Regions from separate parts of the Janthinobacterium sp. NKUCC08_JDC genome, predicted to be linked through region 3. Evidence: predicted binding sites of a transcription regulator. Region 3 holds the regulator's gene; each other region holds the start of a gene.

Region 1 (3,110 bases), on a different contig from region 3:
AGCCACGGGCGCGGCCCAGTGGAACACCAGTTCGCCCTGGCCGAAGTGGATGGCCAGGTAGTCATAGGCGGCCGCGCTCGTATACGAATTGACGCCGCCGCTCAAGCCTGCCGTGGTGCCGGCAGTGCAACCCGAGGTGGCGCTTTCGCAATACGAGACGGCGGTGCCCAGGCTGGTGCCGAACACGCCATTGATATAACCCTGGATGTCCGAGGGGCTTTGTGGCACGAGATTGTCGTCATAATATTTCACCTGCAGTGCCGGAGATGGTGAATAAGTGACGGTGCTGCCGTCAATGACGAAACCGCTGGCCGGGCCCACATCCACCCAGGTGGCGGCTTGGGCCGCACTTGCCAGTACGGTCATTGCGGCCAGCATGGATGCCTTGATGGCAATGCTCTTTACGCTTTTCATGAAAATCCCCTTGTGCTTGAGACAGTCGCTTCATAGTGTTGGGACGCGTCCCTACATACCGGGGAAGTCATCCCATTGCCCGTTTTTATCTATTTCTTGTGCGTAGAGAGTACGCAAATGCAAGCTTACTCTTGATATAAATTAATACAATTTAAATAATACTATTGGTTCAGTTGACAACATCGCATACGGCTATGTCTGCTTGTGTTAACGATAGACAACATAACGTTAGGAAACGGCGTGACAAGGCGCGCCAGCTTGTGCTAGCGGCGTCTCGGCTTATTTGGGAGGGGGGAGGCGGGTGCTTCAGTCGTTGTTGTTGCTGACGCCAAACAGGCGATCCTTGGCGTTGAGCAGCTTTTGTACCTTGGCGCCCATTTTCATCAGCTGCGCCATCGATTCGGGCGACAGGCGCTGCAAGTCGTCGAACCAGGTATTGGCCAGGTCGACCAGTTCATACATTTCACGCATGCGTTCCTGCGCATATTGATCCACGGGTTCCGTGGCCGGCGCCAGCAGCGATTCGCGCAGCACCGTCAGGGTGGGCGCCACTTCGCGGCGGCGGCGCTCGGCGGCCACCACGCGGAAGATTTGCCACACATCACCCAGCGAGGAAAAATACTCGCGCCGGTCGCCGGGAATGCGCGACTGGCGGATCAAGCCCCAGCCCTGCAATTCCTTCAGGCCGATGCTCACGTTCGAGCGTGAAAAACTCAGGTGTTCCGCGATTTCATCCGCGTGCAAAGGGTGCTCCGCGACAAATAACAAGGCGTACACTTGCCCTACCGTACGGTTAAAGCCCCAGCGGCTGCCCATCTCGCCGAAATGGCTGACAAAGGTCAGGATCAGCGGCGTCATTTGGATATGTTGAGTTTTCATAATTATCTGAATTTTTTCACGCCATACTGGTGGGGTCAATTGATATATGTCATGTTTCGCAGTATTATACAAAATATCGAATTTACAGAAAATTCTGAAAACTCAAGAAGTATAGAAGATGCCGACCACGTCCTTGTCCTTGCCCCGCTTTATTCTTCCCCGTGCCGCCAGCCTGGCGCAAGGCGGGGCCGCCTTGCTGTGGCTGCCGCAGGCGGCCTTGCTGGCCTGGGCCGTGCAAGCCATGCAAGACGGTGCACCCTGGCGCGCGGCCCTGTTGCCGGCCGCTGGCGTGCTGCTGCTGGGCGTGCTGCGCGCCGGCTGCGAAGCGTGGGGCGCGCGGCGTATGTATGCGGCGGCGCGCGCACACCTGTCCACCTTGCGGGAACAGGTGGCGCAAGCGCTGGCGCAGCGCTCGCCGCTGGACCGCCAGCGCGCCCAGTCGGGCCAGGCGGCCAGCGTCATCGCCGAACAGGCCGAAGCCATCGTGCCGTATCTGGTGCGCTACAAACCCGCGCGCTGGAAAGTCATGCTCGTGCCGCTCGTGATCCTTGCCGTGGTGACGCCGCTGTCGTGGATCGCCGCGCTGATCCTGCTCATCGCCGCCCCCTTGATTCCCGTCTTCATGGCGCTCGTCGGCATGGGCGCGCAAGCGGCCAGCCGCGCGCAGATGGTGGAAATGGGCAGCATGAACGCCTTCCTGCTGGACCGCCTGCGCGGTTTGGCCACCTTGCGCGCGCTCGACGCCGTCGACGCCACGGCCGAACGGCTCGATGCCTCGTCGCAATCCGTGCGCCGGCGCACGATGGTGGTGCTGCGCATCGCCTTTTTGTCGTCGGCCGTGCTCGAGCTGTTTTCCGCGCTCGGTGTGGCCATGGTGGCGGCCTTCATCGGTTTCTCTCTGCTGGGCAGCATCAATTTCGGTACCTGGGGCCGCGAGCTGAGCCTGGGGCAGGGCTTGTTCATCCTGCTGCTGGCCCCCGCGTTCTTCGAGCCGCTGCGCGAACTGGCCGCCGTCTGGCACGACAAGGCGGCCGGCGAAGCGGGCCTGGCCGGTTTGCACGACCTGGCGGCCGATGGCGTGCCTTTGCCTGGTTTTGGTGTGGAAGTGGCGGCCGTTTCCGCCGCCGCCATGGCTGTGGCGGCGGCGCCCGCCGTGGAACTCCGGCAATTGCGCTTTGCCCATCCCGGCGAAGCGCCCGTGTTCGACGGCTTTGACCTGACCGTGCGCGCTGGCGAACATGTGGCCCTGCTGGGCGCCAGCGGCGCCGGCAAGACCACCTTGCTGTCCCTGCTGGCCGGCTTGCTGCCCGCCAGCGGCGGCGACATCCGCATCGGCGGCGTGCGCCTGACCGACAGCACGGTCAACACCTTGCGCCAGCGTATGGCCTGGATGGGACAGCGTCCGCACGTGTTTGCCGCTTCCGTCAGCCAGAACGTGACCCTGGGCCGCGTTGGGGCGAACGCCGCGCAGGTGACGCAGGCGCTGCACCTGGCGGACCTGGCCAAGGTGGCGCAGGCGCAGCCGGCCGTCATGCTCAGCGATGGCGGCCAGGGCTTGTCCGGCGGCGAAGCCGTGCGCCTGGCCCTGGCCCGCGTGGCCCTGCATCCGCATGCCGACTTGCTGCTGGTCGATGAACCGACTGCTCACCTGGACAGCGAAACGGCGGCGCGCGTGACGGACGCCCTGCTGGCACTGGCGAAAGGCAAGACGATGATCGTCGCCACGCACGATCCGGTGCTGGCTGGCCGGCTGCAGCGCACGGCGCAGGTCGATGCGCATGCCCAAGTGCAGGAGTTGCGCGCATGAAAACTTCACT
Region 2 (3,110 bases), on a different contig from region 3:
CGGCCGCGTGCATGCTCAGGCGGCCTGTGCCAGGCGGATGATTTTATGCGGCAACTGCGGCACGGGCTCATCCATTTCAAAGAAAAACTTGTCGTGGCCAAATGCGGGTTTCAAATGGTCCAGCCACGTCGCTTCCGCGTCGAACTTGGCATAAAACGGCCGGCGCACCCAGTCCGGGTTACGTGCCTGCAAAAATTGCAGGGCAAACAGTTTTTCGCCATTGATGGTGACGATGCCGTCGATGACGACCTTGCCGGGGAAGGCGCTCATGGACGGTCCGCGCACCGTGCGCGACAGGCCCGACACCATCTGGTAGGCGGCCTGGAAAATCTCGTGCGCCTTTGCCAAAGGCAACTCGAAATAGCCGCGCGGACCCGTGTCCCGTTCGACAAACATGTAATAGGGAATCGCCCCCAGACGCGTGCCCGTCTGCCACAGCTCGGCCCAGCTTGCCGGGTCTTCGTTGATGTGACGGATCAGCGGCCCCTGCATGCGCAAGGTGGCGCCCGTGGAGACGATGCGTTTTACGGCTTGCTGGGCAATGTTCTGGCGCAACTCGACGGCATGGCTGTAATGGCCCATCACGGCCAGGTTCTTGCCCGCCTTGACGATGCGCTCGAACAGGCGCATCAAGTCATCCGCATCGCGGTCGGACACGAAGCGCTGCGGCCAATACGCCACCGCCTTGGTGCCGATGCGAATGTTCTGGATATGTTCCAGGCCCGGCGCCAGCAGCGGCTCCAAGTAGGCGGCCAGTTGCCGCGTGTTCATGATCATCGGGTCGCCGCCCGTGATCAGCACGTCCGTCACTTCCGGATGCAGTTTCAGGTAAGCAACCAGCTCATGCGACTCGCGCGCATCGAACTTCATGTCGTCCATGCCGACGAACTGGGGCCAGCGGAAGCAGAAAGTGCAATACGCATGGCAGGTCTGCCCCGCGCTGGGGAAGAACAGCACCGTTTGTGCATATTTATGCTGCAGGCCGCGCACGGGCGCGTCGTTGACCCGGGGCACGTTATGCGTCATCTGTCCGGCAGGATGAGGATTCATGCCCAGGCGCAAGCCATGCACATAGGCATCAATGGCCGCCTTGTCGCGCTGCACCAGCACCAGGTCGCGCAGGTGCGCGTACTGCTCGGGTGGCAGCATGTCGCGGTGGGGAAAGACGAGACGGTAGATGGGGTCGTCAGGGATGTTGTTCCAGTCGATCAGTTGATCAAGCACATATTCATTGGTGCGAAACGGCAAGACGTGCGACACCACTTGCACGGCTTCGCGCTGCTCTTCCGGCAGCCATTCCCACTGCCGCGCCTGCTGAATGGTTTGCCGCGTATACGGCTTGAACTTGGGTGAAAACGGCTCGGTAATGAGTGCGGACACGATCGGCTCCTTGCCTGTAAATAGCGATAACTTTCATGAAATTGACCGTATATCGGCCAATCCCAGCCTTTTTCTCCCGCATGCCAGATCACCCAGGCATGCTGCAAAAGTCATCATAATTCTTGCCATTCGGAACCAAATTGCTGCATATCAACAAGCCGTCGAGACGTTGCATGCTGCCTACAAGCAACACCTTAGTTTGTTCCAACGCAAGCTGAGACGAACTTCGGCGACGTAAATTACGTCTTGGCAACACTTCCCTCGATATCACAAGGAGCTTTCATGAAACGCTTATTCACGGGCAGCCTGCTGTGCCTGGCATTTGCCGGCGGCAACGTCAGTGCCGCGGTCGAACCAACGGAAAAAGATGCGATCGCCATGGCCGAACGGGGCGCCGTCTTCATGAAGGCGCATGGCAAGGAAGAAATGATGAAGAAAATCACGGCGAAAGACCCGGACTTCGTGCAGGGTTCGCTGTATGTGGACATGCGCGACATCAAGACGGGCATCGTGCTGGCCCACCCCATCAATCCTTCCATCGTGGGCAAGGATTTGACGGATGTGCCCGATGCGAACGGCAAGAAATATCGCCGTGAAATCATTGAGCTGGCACAAAAGCAGGGCAAGGGCTGGGTCGATTACCAGTACAAGAATCCCGTCAGCGGCAAGATCGAGCCGAAGACCACCTACATTCTGCGCGTCAACGATGTGGTACTGGAAGCGGGCATCTACAAAAAATAAGACGGGGGCGGCGCGCACGCACGCCGTGCGCCGCCTGCGGTTTGAACAGCCATCGCCAGGAGTCAAGCATGCTCAATCAATTACGCATCGGACCAAAATTATTGCTGGCGCCCACCCTGGTCTTGCTGCTGCTGATACTCAGCTCGAGCGGCGCCTGGTATGGCATGGTGCGGCAAAATGCCTCGCTGGAAAACATGGTGCGGGTGCGCATCACGCATTTGAAGGCGGCCGCCGACGTACTAGGAGAGGCCAGGCAAGTACACGGCAATATGTACCAGTTGCTGTCGTGGACGAATGGCAGCTTCGCCAAGGCCCGCCTCGATACGCTGGAGCAACAGATCAAGGCGCGCCATGCAGCCATCGGCACCCAGCTGGCCACGCTGCGCACCACAGCCACGGGTGCCGAGCGCACCTTGGTCGATGCGGCCATCACGGCGCTGGCCGGCTATCGCAAGGCTGTGCTGGAAACCATGGAAATGGCGCAGATGGACCAGTCGATCGCCACCAATTCCATGCTCAAGGCGGAAACCCAATTCGTCCAGTTCAATACGCAGCTGGCGCAACTGTCGGCCCTGGAAACAAGCCTCAGCAGCGAGGCCCATGCGACGGCCAGCGCCGAGTTCCGCAGCCTGGGCTGGAGCTTGCTGCTGACGGTGCTGCTGTCTATCCTCGTTTCCATCGTCGCGACCATGCTGGTGCGGCGCGCCATGCTGCTGGAAATTCGCGGCATTGCCGACGCCGTGCAAGACCTGGCTGCGGGCAAGCTGACGGCCGGCGCGCCCAAGCAGGGCAATGACGAAATCGCCGCCACGTCGCGCGTGCTGGACCAGACCATCGCCCACCTGAACCAGACCTTGCGCACCATCATGAACGCCGTGCAATCGATCGACACGGCCTCGCGCGAAATTGCCACCGGCAATCTGGACTTATCGGCGCGCACGGAAATGCAGGCCAGTTCGCTGGAAGAAACGTCGAGCGCCATGGAAGCG
Region 3 (3,110 bases):
AACGCTTGAAGCTGTTGACGGCCGTGATGCCGCGGCTGTTGGTGCTGACCATGCTGCCTTCGCCATCTTCCTTCAGCAGCTGGGTGGTCGTCAGGTTGGCGCTCGGCTGGCGCGGCTGCAGCAAGCGGCTGGTATCGGGATGCAGCACGTAGCGCGGCACGGCGCCGCGCGTGAGGATGAAGTAATAGCCGCTCTTGCCGATCTTTTCCGAGCGCAGGCGTCCCAGCAGGTTGTCCTTGTACAGGCGCAGCACGCCGATCACCACGCCGGCCACCTGGCCATCGGCGGCCAGCACGGGCGCGACCATCTGCACGATGGGCATGCCGCTCGACTTGCCGAGCATCGGCTCGGTGATCATGGGCTGGCGCGTGCGCAGCACGGTCTGGAAATACTCGCGCTCGGCAACGTTGATGCCCGTGCGCCCCGCCACTTCCGGCATGTCGGCCACGACGGCGCCCTGCGCATTAAGCACCAGCACGTCGTCGAACAGCACCAGCATCGAGCGGCGCGAATAGTATTCGCGCAATTGGGCCGGCTGGGCCATCAATTCCGGCGGCTGCTGCCTGGCCGTCAGGGTGACGATCTGCAGCAGCATGCCCAGCTTGTCGTCGAGCTCGGCAGCGGTGCGGCTGATCAGGGATGACTGCTGGCTCAGCAGTACTCGGGTGAAGTCGTCGCGCATGTGCTGCACCTGTATCATGGTGACCAGCGCGATCATGGCGATCGAGGTCAGACTGGTGGCCAGCGCGACTTTTGCTTTGATGCCGAGAGGCTTCATGATTTCCTTTTCAGTACCGGGCGGCACAGGCGGCAGATAATGCTGTTAGGAATTTTCCTATCAATACATCAAGTTGGCAAGCGGCGCCGCGCAAATGGCCCTCCCCGCATGGGCTTTTGACGATGTTGCCATATAATTAAAGTCGGAACGTCGTTTATTCGCCGAAATTGCGGTGAAATTGGCACACGGCAACCCTGTATGCAGTAAACTTGTTGTTGCATTTTCTAAAAGGTACCGACATGACTGAAGCGCTCCTCACTCCAACCTTGCCCACAGTGACCGTGGAAGCGTTGCGTGCGCGATGCTCGACCTGCAGCATGCATCAATTGTGCCTGCCGATGGGCCTCGATATGGGCGACATGGACAGGCTGGACCAGATCATCGGCCGCCGCCGCAAGATCGTGCGCGGCGCCTCGCTGTTCCGCATCGGCGACTCGTTCCAGAACCTGTACGCGATCCGGCTGGGGCACTTCAAGACGTACCAGATCAATCCGGGCGGCGAGGAGCAGGTGACGGGTTTCCAGATGGCCGGCGAACTGCTGGGCATGGACGCCATCAGCGCCGACCGCCACCACTGTAATGCGGTGGCGCTGGAAGACAGCGAAGTGTGTGAAATCCCGTTTTCCAGCCTGGAACAATTGCTGGGCAATATGCCGACCCTGCTGCGGCATTTCCACCGCATGATGAGCCAGGAAATCACGCGCGAGCAAAGCGTGATGCTGTTGCTGGGCAATATGCAGGCGACGCAGCGTTTTGCCGCCTTCATCGTCAACCTGGCGTCGCGCTATGAGGCGCGCGGCTATTCGAGCAGCAAATTCCAGCTGCGCATGTCGCGCGAGGAAATCGGCAACTACCTGGGCCTGACCATCGAGAGCGTCAGCCGCCTGCTGTCCAAATTCAAGAAGGAAGGCTGGCTGCGCGTGTCGAACCGCGAGATCGAGATCCTGCAACCAGCCAAGCTGAAAGCCATTACGGCAGGCACGGACGTCTGCAAGTAAGGCTTATAACTCTTCGTCCGCATGCAGCGCGATGCTGCGCTGCACGGGCCAGGTCCAGATGCCGGACAGGCGCCACTCGCGCTTGTCGTTTTCCACCAGCACCTGCCAGCGGCTGCGCTCGAGCATCGGCAGCGCGACCGAGAAATTGCCGGCCGCATCGGGCTGCACCAGCAGCTTGATATCTTTTTCCGGCAGGGTCGCATGCGCCAGGTGCAGCTGCAGCGGTCCCTGGTAGGCCTTGCCGAAGCTGTGCACGGAACCGCTCAGGCGCGCTTGCGCCACGTCGTACGCCAGGCTCGTCTCCATCGCCAGGTCGCTGGCGATCGTGTCGCGCTTCAAATCCTGGTTGATCGCCTTGCCCTGCTTGTAATAATCGCCCACCACCAGCGCGTCGGGCTGCGTAAACGCGATATAGCCCATGAAGCTGCCGACGACCACGGACAGGCCGGGGCCGATCATCAGCAGCCATGGCCAGCGATGCTTGTACCACGGTGCAACGGGAGGCTGCAGTTTCAGACTGTCGGACATGGTATTTCTCCTGTGTAAACGGCCAGCCCCCATGCGGGGACCGGCCTTCCTGCATTAACGCGGCACGATGAAGACCGCGCTTTCACGCACATGCAGCGACGGGTTGTCCAGCGATTGCAATTCGATCGCAATCTTGTTCGACCCCTTCTCGCCCACGCCGTGCGGCACGCGCAGGCGGATCGGCCAGCCCAGCGTTTCCGTCGGCTGCAAGGTCACTTCTTCGCGCGTCAGCAAGGTCAGGCCCGGCAAGCCGGAAGCGCTGATCTTGAAATGCTGGCTTTGCTCGGACGTGTTCATGATCTGCAGGCGGTAGACGTTTTCGATCATGCCGTCTTCCACTTCGCGTCCCATCGAACCGCGGTCGCGGATCACGTCCATTTTCAGGGGCGTGCGCAGGGCCAGCGAGGTACATACGGCGATGATGATCAGGGCCAGGATGGAAGTGTAGATCAAGACGCGGGGGCGCATGGCGCGCTGGCGTATCTGCTTCGAATTGAAGTTGTTTTCCATCGCATGGTCGGTGCTGTAGCGTATCAGGCCACGCGGCCGCTCGACCTTGTCCATCACGCTGTTGCAGGCATCGACGCAGGCGGCGCAGCCGATGCATTCATACTGCAGGCCGTTGCGGATATCGATGCCGGTCGGACACACCTGCACGCACAGGGTGCAGTCGATGCAATCGCCCAGCTTGTCGTTGTTGCCGGCCTTCTTGCTCATGGCGCCGCGTGGTTCGCCGCGCTTGGCATCGTAGGTAATGATCAGGGTGTCCTGGTCGAACATGGCGCTCTGGAAGCGCGCATAGGGAC
Region 4 (3,110 bases), on a different contig from region 3:
GACGACACCTGTCTTCTTCAGCTTTTTCGACAGCGCCAGCGCGGTGGCCAGCACGTCCTTGCCAGTCTTCGCGCCGCGGACGATTTCCAGCAGTTTCATCACGTTCGCGGGGCTGAAGAAATGCGTGCCGACCACGTCTTGCGGGCGTTTGGTAAACGCGGCGATCTTGTCCAGGTCCAAAGTCGATGTGTTCGACGCAAGGATGGCGCCCGGCTTCATGACGGCGTCGAGCTGTTTGAAGACGGTTTCCTTGACGCCCAGCTCTTCGAACACGGCTTCGATGACGATGTCGGCTTGCGCAATGTCGGCATACGCCAAGGTGCCGGAAACGAGCGCGATGCGCTGCTCGGCCTTCTCCTGCGTCAGCTTGCCCTTCTTGACCGTGTTCTCGTAATTCTTGCGGATCGTGGCCAGGCCATTGTCCAGCGCTTCCTGTTTGGTTTCCAGCAGCATCACGGGGATGCCCGCGTTGGCGAAGTTCATGGCGATGCCGCCGCCCATGGTGCCGGCGCCGACGATGGCCGCGCTGGAGATCGCGCGCACTGGCGTGTCGGACGGCACGTCAGGCACCTTGCTGGCGACACGCTCGGCAAAGAAGGCGTGGCGCAGGGCTTTCGACTCGGGCGACTGCACCAGCTGCATGAACAGTTCGCGCTCGTACTTCAAGCCGTCGTCGAATTTCATCGTCACGGCGGCCGCCACGGCATCGACGCATTTGAGCGGTGCGGGGAACGGGCCGGACATGGCTTTGACGGTATTGCGCGAAAACTGCAAGAAAGCTTCGTGGTTCGGGTAGTCCACCTTGCGCTCGCGCACTTTCGGCAGCGGACGCACGTCGGCCACTTTCGTGGCGAAGGCCACGGCGGCGGCCAGCAAATCGGCGCCAGGCGCGATGACTTCGTCGAACAGGGCCGTGCCGGCCAGTTTTTCGGACGCGGCGGGCGTGCCCGAGACGATCATGTTCAGGGCCATTTCCAGGCCCAGCACTCGCGGCAGGCGCTGCGTGCCGCCCGCGCCCGGCAAGATGCCGAGTTTGACTTCCGGCAAGGCCATCTGCGCGCCAGGCGCGGCCACGCGGTAGTTGCAACCGAGCGCCAGCTCCAGGCCGCCACCCATGCAGACGCTGTGGATAGCCGCCACGACCGGCTTGGTCGATTGTTCGACGACGTTGATCAGGGTGTGCAGGGTCGGTTCCGTGAGCGCCTTGGGCGAATTGAATTCCTTGATATCGGCGCCGCCCGAAAAGGCCTTGCCGGCGCCCGTGATGACGATGGCTTTGACGGCCTCGTCGGCCAGCGCCTGGCGGATGCCGGCCACGGCGGCCGTGCGCGTCGCCAGGCCCAAGCCATTGACGGGCGGGTTGGCCAGGGTAATGACGGCAACAGCGCCGTTCACTTGATATTCAGCACTCATGTCTCTTCCTTATTGATTTTTGCTCAGCGATGAGGTGGTTGCAAGGGATGAAGCTTCACTATACCGCATAAAAGAACGCTCGTATTATTTTTGTCGTGGCGCGCCCGGCGCCAGCATGCTACGCCATGGTACAACATCGTTTGCGGAAAGATTCTGCTGCAAGCGGCAAGCTCTTGTAGAAGCTATCACTTGGATATTCATTTAAATAATAAAACCACAACAATAATAACAACGTTTTATTATGTAGAAGAATGGGTTTGTTATATGCCGACATGGGGCAATTACGACAGTTTTTACATTATTTATTCCCGCCCCTTGTTTTTCGCCAGACGCTGGGGAATAATAAAATTGTTGATTCAAATCAATACTCTACAATTTATCTACTAAAGGCAAACCGCAGGGCGAACACTGACGGCCGTTGATCGCGCACATTCTCACCGATTATCACCAGATGCCGGCAATGCAATAACATCGCCGCCTTAATCCCTGCCTTAAACCGATAGCGGAAAAAATAATAACAGCAGCCTTATCGTTCCCATTCCTCTTCTCACCCCGAAGGAAATACTATGGACGCAGCCAGCCATGTCAGCCACTCGCAGGATCTGGACTTACAAGCGATAAATACTGCATTGAACCGTGTCCAGGCCGTCATCGAATTCGAGCTTGACGGCACCATCCTGCATGCGAATGACAATTTCCTGCGCGTCGTCGGCTATACCCTGGCCGAAGTGCAAGGCAAGCACCACGCCATCTTCTGCGACCCCGAGTATGTCAAAACGGACGAATACAGCAACTTCTGGGCCAAGCTGGGACGCGGCGAATTCGACCAGGGCGAATACAAGCGCCGCGCCAGGGATGGGCGCGAAGTGTGGATCAATGCTTCCTACAATCCCATCCTCGACGCGGACGGCAAGCCGTATAAAGTCATCAAGTTCGCTACCGACATCACGGCCCTGAAAAAACGCAATGTCGAATACGAAGGCAAGGTCAGCGCCATCAGCAAGGCGCAGGCCGTGATCGAATTCGACATGCAGGGCAATGTGCTGGACGCCAACGACAATTTCCTCGCCGTCATGGACTACGACTTGAGCGATATCCAGGGCGAGCACCACCGCATGTTCTGCGAACCCGAGTATGCCAGCAGCACCGAGTACAAGAAATTCTGGCAAAAGCTCAACCGCGGAGAATTCGACGCGGGCCGCTACAAGCGGCTGGGCAACCATGGCAAGGTGGTGTGGATACAGGCCACCTACAACCCCATCCTGGACCTGAACGGCAAACCGTATAAAGTAGTCAAGTTCGCCATCGACATCACGGACCAGGTGAACCTGGAAAACAGCATCCAGGCCAAGGCCGCCAACGACAGCCGCAAGGTCAATGCCCTGCTCGACTCGGTGGCGCGCGCGGCGCAAGGCGACCTGACCTGCAATATCGTGCCCGAAGGCAGCGAACCGATCGATTTGCTGGCCGGCGGCATCAGCAAGATGATCGTCGACTTGCGCGGTGTGATCGGCAACGTGGTGTCGGCCGCCAACGGCTTTGCCGACGCGTCGAACGCCATCGCCGAACGGGCCACGGGCGTGGCCGTGGGCACGCAGGCGCTGGGCGCCACGGTGGAAGAAATGAACGCGTCCATCGACGGCTTGACGTTTTCCATCAATTCCATCGCGGAAAACACCTCGAACGCCGATTCCCTG

Evidence for each region. The regulator FNR, encoded in region 3, switches genes on or off when oxygen is low (the NO sensors DNR and NnrR bind a similar motif). The targets are predictions, from matches to a motif close to TTGATNNNNATCAA.
Region 1: the regulator FNR is predicted to act here: its motif matches at 1,333-1,346, upstream of cydD (thiol reductant ABC exporter subunit CydD).
Region 2: the regulator FNR is predicted to act here: its motif matches at 1,521-1,534, upstream of KO538_RS08100 (KamA family radical SAM protein).
Region 4: the regulator FNR is predicted to act here: its motif matches at 1,765-1,778, upstream of KO538_RS16330 (PAS domain-containing methyl-accepting chemotaxis protein).

What each region holds. Positions count from the first base shown of each region.
Region 1 is NZ_JAHKQW010000003.1:232,968-236,077, forward strand. Features, by position in the region: gene KO538_RS29365 (PEP-CTERM sorting domain-containing protein) at 1-414, opposite strand, end outside; gene KO538_RS10960 (GbsR/MarR family transcriptional regulator) at 721-1,272, opposite strand; gene cydD (thiol reductant ABC exporter subunit CydD) at 1,412-3,100, shown strand; gene KO538_RS10970 (amino acid ABC transporter ATP-binding/permease protein) at 3,097-3,110, shown strand, end outside.
Region 2 is NZ_JAHKQW010000002.1:461,821-464,930, forward strand. Features, by position in the region: gene KO538_RS08095 (MFS transporter) at 1-13, opposite strand, end outside; gene KO538_RS08100 (KamA family radical SAM protein) at 16-1,380, opposite strand; gene KO538_RS08105 (cache domain-containing protein) at 1,663-2,121, shown strand; gene KO538_RS08110 (methyl-accepting chemotaxis protein) at 2,190-3,110, shown strand, end outside.
Region 3 is NZ_JAHKQW010000004.1:378,343-381,452, forward strand. Features, by position in the region: gene KO538_RS14050 (response regulator) at 1-778, opposite strand, end outside; gene fnr (fumarate/nitrate reduction transcriptional regulator Fnr) at 1,018-1,776, shown strand; gene KO538_RS14060 (FixH family protein) at 1,780-2,304, opposite strand; gene ccoG (cytochrome c oxidase accessory protein CcoG) at 2,359-3,110, opposite strand, start outside.
Region 4 is NZ_JAHKQW010000006.1:86,689-89,798, reverse strand. Features, by position in the region: gene KO538_RS16335 (3-hydroxyacyl-CoA dehydrogenase NAD-binding domain-containing protein) at 1-1,413, opposite strand, end outside; gene KO538_RS16330 (PAS domain-containing methyl-accepting chemotaxis protein) at 1,980-3,110, shown strand, end outside.